Regions from separate parts of the Streptosporangium sp. NPDC004379 genome, predicted to be linked through region 1. Evidence: riboswitches for the same ligand, from Rfam matches in the RefSeq annotation. Region 1 holds a riboswitch; the other holds the start of a gene.
What was found. A riboswitch is a leader RNA that binds a small molecule or an ion and turns the genes downstream of it on or off. The one in region 1 is predicted to bind S-adenosylmethionine.
Positions count from the first base shown of each region.

Region 2: it holds a riboswitch for S-adenosylmethionine, as region 1 does, so the genes downstream of both, thrC (threonine synthase) here and ACFYSC_RS14695 (aminotransferase class V-fold PLP-dependent enzyme) in region 1, are expected to answer to the same signal.

Region 1 is NZ_JBIAMC010000006.1:45,646-49,046, forward strand. Features, by position in the region: gene ACFYSC_RS14685 (hypothetical protein) at 1-330, shown strand, start outside; gene ACFYSC_RS14690 (cytochrome P450) at 486-1,685, opposite strand; SAM riboswitch class IV at 1,809-1,924, shown strand; gene ACFYSC_RS14695 (aminotransferase class V-fold PLP-dependent enzyme) at 2,167-3,401, shown strand, end outside.
Region 2 is NZ_JBIAMC010000002.1:663,037-666,437, forward strand. Features, by position in the region: gene ACFYSC_RS07110 (MoaD/ThiS family protein) at 12-287, opposite strand; gene thrC (threonine synthase) at 311-1,603, opposite strand; SAM riboswitch class I at 1,618-1,757, opposite strand; gene ACFYSC_RS07120 (alpha-lytic protease prodomain-containing protein) at 1,887-3,401, opposite strand, start outside.

The sequences.
Region 1 (3,401 bases):
GTCACGGTGCCACCACCGGATGGCGAGTGGGATGTTCGATTCGGTACCGGTGACGCGGTCAGGGGCTGGGAAGAGCTGTGCCGCCACGCTCTGGCCAATACGCGCCGATGCTTCGAGGTACTGCGGGCCGACCCCCGTTCGCGATCCAGTCATGATCGTCAGCATCGCCTACGCGGTGATCTCGCGACTCATCGCCACAACGGCAAGGATCTGGAACAGTGGGAATTCGAAGTCACCAGCGGCGGGCGGGTGCGCTATGCCATCGATGACGACACCCGCACCGTATGGGTGATCTACGCCTCACCTCGACATCCCAAGGACACCGAGTAGTCGGCGACCGCCGGGCGAAACCAGACGTCATCGCAGGCAGTCGGCCTGATCCGAGTCGGTTCATGTCCTTGGGCCGAGTCTCCGGACCGAAGCCGGTCCCGCCCTTCCGTGAAGGTGCGAGTCCGGTTCGACCTCCGCAGGGCGTACGGACGGGTTCAGATCCTCACGTCGAGGGCCGTGAGGCCGCGGATGACGTAGCCGGGGCCCCAGGTCGGCTCGGCGGTGAGTTCCATCTTCGGGGCCCGGCGCAGCAGGGCGCCGAACGACTCGATCAGCTCGATCCGGGCGAGGGGCGCGCCGAGGCAGAAGTGGATGCCCGCGCCGAAGGAGATGTGCGGGTTGTCCACCCGGCCCACGTCGAGGCGCTCGGGGTCGGCGAAGACCTCGGGGTCGCGGTTGGCCGAGCCGAACAGCAGCGCCACCTCCGAGCCGCGCGGGATGTCGATCCCTCCCACGGTGATGTCCTCCAGCACCCAGCGCTCGAACATCTGCAGCGGGGTGTCCCAGCGCATCAGTTCCTCGATCGCGCTGGGCAGCAGGCCGTGGTCGGCGCGCAGCCGTTCCAGCTCGGCCGGGTTGCGGAACAGCGACCACCAGCCGTTGCCGGTGACGTTGACCGTGGCCTCGTGCCCGGCGTTGAGCAGCAGCACGCAGGTGCCGACCAGCTCCTCCTCGGTGAGCCGGTCGCCCTCGTCGGCCACCTGGGCGAGCGCGCTGATCAGGTCGTCGCCGGGGTCGGTACGGCGGGCACGCGCCAGCTCGACGAGGTAGGCGGAGAACTCCTCGGCCGCGCGTACGGCGGTGTGCTGGGCCTCGACCGAGGGGTTGAGTTCGTACATCCCGCAGATGTCGGCCGACCAGGGCCGCAGCAGGTGCCGGTCGGCCTCGGGCACGCCGAGCATCTCGGCGATCACGGTCACCGGGAGCGGCTCGGCCACCTCGGAGATGAGGTCGCCGCCGCCGCGTTCGGCGAACGCCTCGACCAGCTCTCCGGCGATCCGGGCGACCTTGGGGCGCAGCGTCTCGACCATGCGCGGGGTGAACGCCTTGGAGACCAGCCGGCGCAGCCGGGTGTGCACCGGCGGCTCGACGTCGAGCATCCCGGCCCTGATCACCCGCCAGAACGGGTCCTGGAACTCCGGGTCGTCCGGCCTGCCGAACTCGGCGTGGGTCGCCACGTGCAGGTAGGACCGGCCCAGCCGGCGGTCACGCAGCAGCGCGTTGACGTCGGCGTGCCGGGCGATCAGCCACTGGCCCGTCGGCTCGAAGAAGCCGACCGGCCGCTCGCGTCGCAGCTCGTCGTAGACGTCGTAAGGGTGGGCGACGAATTCCGGATTCCAAGGATCAAAGCGCACGTAGACATCGTAATGTCCCAGGTGGCCGGGCCCCAAGGCCCCGGAGATCCACGAGACATCTGTCCGCATTCCGAGACACGGAGCTTGCGGCGGGGCCGCTGTCGTCGGTTATAGTCCCCGGTAGGTCATGAGTGCCAGCGACAAGCCCCGGCTAGCTGGCCGGCAACCCTCGCGTCCGCGGCGGGGTGCCCCGGGTGAGGACCTGGTCCGGCGCGAGGTGCGCCGGGCAAGCGCGGACTCCACGCATCGACGCCGTGGCTTGGGGTCCGATGACCTCCTAAGGAGCACGGGCGTGTCCACCCTGACGATCTTCGCCTCCACCGCCCCCGCCGACACCGCTTCCGGCGACGTGGCCGACCGCACCACGCGAACCGCCGCCGGAAACGCCCCGGCCGCCCCGGAAACCGCCGCCCCCGCCGCCGGAAGCACCCCGGCCGTCCCGGGAACCGCCGTACCGGGAAGCACCCTCCCCGGGACCCGCGTGCCCGAGGCCCGGCGGATCCCGGCGGTGCTCGGCGCTGACCTCGAAGTCCCGGTCCGCGGCGGCCGGCTGGTCCCCTACGCCAACTTCGACTACGCCGCCAGCGCGCCCTGTCTGGAGCCGGTGAGCGCCGCCGTCGCCGCCGCGCTCCCGGCCTACTCCAGCGTCCACCGCGGCGCCGGCTACGCCTCCCAGCTCACCACCGCCCGCTACGAGCGGGCCCGGCACACGGTCCGCGCCTTCGCCGGGGCCCGCCCGGACGACGCGGTGGTCTTCACCCGCAACACCACCGACGCCACCAACCTGCTGGCCCGCTGCCTGCCCGAGGGGACCACGGTCGTGGTCTTCGACACCGAGCACCACGCCTCGCTGCTGCCGTGGCGGCGTGCCGTACGGCTGGCGCCGCCGGCGTTCCCGGGTGAGGCGGTCCGCGCCGCGGACCGGGCGCTCGCCGAAATCGAGGGCCCCAAGCTGCTGGTCGTGACCGCCGCCTCCAACGTCACCGGGGAGCTGTGGCCGATCGCCGCGCTGGCGCACATCGCCCACCGGCACGGCGCCCGCGTCCTGGTGGACGCCGCCCAGCTCGTCCCGCACCGCCCGGTCAACCTGACCGCGCTCGACCTGGACTACGTGGTCTTCTCCGGTCACAAGCTCTACGCGCCGTTCGGCACGGGCGCGCTGATCGGCCGCCCGGACTGGCTGTCCGGAGCCGAGCCGTACCTGCGCGGCGGGGGTGCGGTGCGGGCGGTCGCGGACGGCGGGGAGGCCGACTGGCACGACGACCCCGAGGCCCGCCACGAGGCCGGCACCCCGAACGTCCTCGGCGCCGTCGCCCTCGCCGCCGCCTGCGACGCGCTGACCGCGACCGGCTGGACCGCGCTGGTCCGCGAGGAGGAGCGTCTCCTCGCCCGGCTGCGTGCCGGGATCGCCGGGATCGAGGGGGTTCGTGAGCTGTCCCTGTGGGACCCCGCCCATCCCCGCGTCGGCATCGTCTCCTTCACCGTGGCCGGCCGTACCGCCCGGGAGGTCGCCGAGATACTGTCCTCCGAGTACGGCATCGGCGTCCGGGACGGCAGGTTCTGCGCCCACCCCTTCGTCCGGCACCTCCTGGACGCCCACCGCCCGGACGCCGACCGCGACCCGCGGCGGCCGGACGCCGCCGACGGCGGCTGCGACGACGGGACCGCCTCGGCCGTCCGCGCGTCGATCGGCATCGGCACCGTCGACGAGCACGT
Region 2 (3,401 bases), on a different contig from region 1:
GGACGACGGGGTCAGCCCCCGGCGACCGCCGGGATGATGGAGATCTGGACGCCGGACGGCGTCGCGGTGTCCAGGTTGTCGGCGAAGCGGACGTCCTCATCGCCGACATAGACGTTGACGAACCTGCGAATCTTGCCGGAGTCGTCGAGAATCCGGGCGCCGATCCCGGGGAAGTCGGCGTCGAGTTTCCGCAGCACCTCGCGGAGGGTCTCACCCTCGGCGTTCACCTCGGCCGCACCACCGGTGTACGTCCGGAGAATTGTCGGAATCCGTACAGAGACACTCATTATTAAGCACCTTTCCGGTGATTTCAGGCGATGACCGAGCGGAATTCGTCAAGCGAGGGGCGGATGACCGCGGTGGGACGGGCCTCGCCCGCCACCGCGTCGAGGGTCTTCAGGCCGTCACCGGTGTTGAGCACCACGGTCTCGGCGTCGGGGTCGAGCCGCCCCTCGGCGGCCAGCTTGCGCAGCACGCCGACCGTGACGCCGCCCGCGGTCTCGGCGAAGATGCCCTCGGTCCTGGCCAGCAGCCTGATCGCGGCGACGATCTCGGCGTCCGTGACGTCCTCCACCGCGCCGCCGGTGCGCCGGGCGATGTCCAGCACGTAGGGGCCGTCGGCCGGGTTGCCGATGGCCAGCGACTTGGCGATCGTGTCCGGCCGTACCGGGCGGATCACATCGTGACCCGCCTTGTAGGCGGCCGAGACCGGCGAGCAGCCCTCGGCCTGCGCGGCGAAGATCCGGTAGGGCTTCTCCTCGACGAGCCCGAGCGCGATCAGCTCCTTGAACCCCTTGTCGATCTTCGTGAGCTGGGAGCCGGACGCCACCGGGACGACGATCTGGTCGGGGAGTCGCCAGCCGAGCTGCTCGGCGATCTCGTACGCCAGGGTCTTGGAGCCCTCGGCGTAGTACGGGCGCAGGTTGACGTTGACGAAGCCCCACCGCTCACCCAGCTCGTCGCCGATGAGCTCCGAGCAGAACCGGTTGACGTCGTCGTAGGTGCCCTCGATGCCGACGAGCTTCCCGCCGTACACCGAGGCCATGACGATCTTGGCCTGCTCCAGGTCGGCGGGGATGAACACGCAGGCGTCCAACCCGGCGCGGGCGGCGGCCGAGGTCACCGCGCCGGCGAGGTTGCCGGTGGAGGAGCACGACAGGGTGTGGAAGCCGAAGTTGCGGGCCGCCTCGACGGCGATGGCCACCACGCGGTCCTTGAACGAGTGCGTCGGGTTGCCCGAGTCGTCCTTCACGTGCAGCGAGCGCAGGCCCAGCTCGCGGGCGAGGTTGCCCGCGTCGACCAGCCTGGTCCAGCCGGGCTCCGTGTTGGGCCGGGCGGCGACGTTCTCCGGGACGGGCAGCAGCGCGCGGTAGCGCCAGATGTTCGCCGGACCGGCGGCGATCTGCTCGCGCGTGACGCGCCCGAAGTCGTAGGCGATCTCCAGGGGGCCGAAACACTCGATACAGGCGAAGCTCGGGCCGAGGTCGTAGCGGGTGCCGCACTCCCGGCAGGAGAGGGCCACGGCGGGGCCGAAGCGGCCGTCGGGCGCGGTGCCGGCGGAGACGGGGGCGGAGGTGGGGATCCGTGTTTCTGCGAGCGCCATGAAGCGAGGCCTTTCCCTCATCTTCGTCCGCGACCACCCTGGCCACGGACCGGAATTGGCACCTGTCCCGGCCGACCCCGCCATGTCGCGAGTTTGAACCGGGAGGGTTGCCGGGGCTTCGCAGGGCCGGTCCCTCCACCCCTCTGGATGAGCAATATGAAGTTGTGGACCCGATGAACGGGTCTCTCGCACTTTACCCCGGCCGCCGGGCGTTCTGACCAGATGTCTCACTGTGCGAGACGACGCGTGTCATTCCCCGGACGACGGACGGTGAAAAGGCCCGTCACGGGTGACGGTACCCCAGGAGGAAGGGCCCGCCGCCCGCCACGGCGACCACCCGGTAGCGGTAGTAGCCGGGCGTGCCCTCATAGGTGATCGTCTCGAAGGGGTACGGGCTGACCGAGGAGGCGACGGTCCGCCAGCCGGAGCCGGCCGCCCACTTCTCCAGGTACAGGTCGACGTCGGTGCCGTCGTTGGAGTTCACGCAGCCGTAGTGGGTCCCGGCGGTCCTCGACCGGTAGTAGCCGCTCCTCGCCCGGTTCCGGGGGTTCACGGGCCGGTAGGCGGCCTGCCCCGCCGGAAGGACGCTCTGGGCGGAGTCGGGGTAGCCGGTGCAGGTGCCCGTGGTCGGCCGCAGGGTGCCGTCGACGGTCAGCAGGGTCAGGCCGTACGTCGAGAGGATCTTTGCGACCGGCTGGAAGTAGCTGAACCCGGAGCCCGGGAAACAGGAGCCGGAGCCGCCGGAGAGCACCCCCTGGGCCTGGTCCACCGAGACGAACGGGCCGCCGGAGTCGCCCCGGTCGGCGCAGACGCTGGTGCGGGTCAGCCCGAAGACGTTCCCCTGCGGATAGGAGACGCTGACGTCGCGCTGCAGGATGAGACCGCAGTACCAGTCGGAGGTGGAGCCGGACCGGCACACCGACGCCCCCTCGATGGCCGGCCGGTCCCCGGCGATGGGCAGGACGCCGCCGTCGGCGTTGCCCACCGTAGGCTTGGGCGTCCAGTCGTCGTTGACCTGGATCCAGGAGAAGTCGCTCGACGGGAACACCGACCCCCGGAAGACGCCCTGGGGCACCCGGTTGTAGCCGTTGGTCTTCTCTCCCACCTTGCCGCAGTGGCCGGCGCTGACGAAGCCGCCCGCGCCGCCGTGGAGCACGGAGAAGCCGACCGTGCAGCGCAGAGAGACCCCGACGTAGAAGGGGCTGCCCCCCACCAGGTCGTAGAGCGGCCGGGGACGCTCGGTGGACGGCACCACCACGATCGTCCTGCCGTCCACGCCGATGTCCCTGATGACGGCCTCGGTCTGCACCGGCTCCTCGGACAGCACGACGACCTTGTTGTTCCGCACGTCGACGTAGCGCACGCTCCCCCCGCCCGTCGGGCGGGCGGGCAGCGCGGCGTCGAGCTTGTCCTTGACCGCGCCGAGTTCGACCAGCGAGTGCTCGACGACCTCGGCATGAGCGCCCTGGGCGACGATTTTGGGGATGTCGTCGGGGTCGGTGGTGGCCACCACGAGGTTCTGCGCGACGGTTCCCTGGAACCACGAGCCGCCGAAGCGGTCGCCGAGCGCCACCCGCAGTCTCGCCTCGACCGGAGCCAGGCGGATCTCGTTGAGCAGCCGGGCCTGGGCCTGCTCGGCGCTGAGGCCGAGGTCGCGCTGGAGGGCCTGGAGCATGCCCGGCGGCGGCGCGTTGTACGGCAGGCCCGCCCGCCCGGCCTGCCGCGCCCGCCCTCCGCGCTCCGTGGAGTCGTGCCGAGACCGGACCGCGGCGGGGCGCACGCGGGCTCCGCGGCCGGG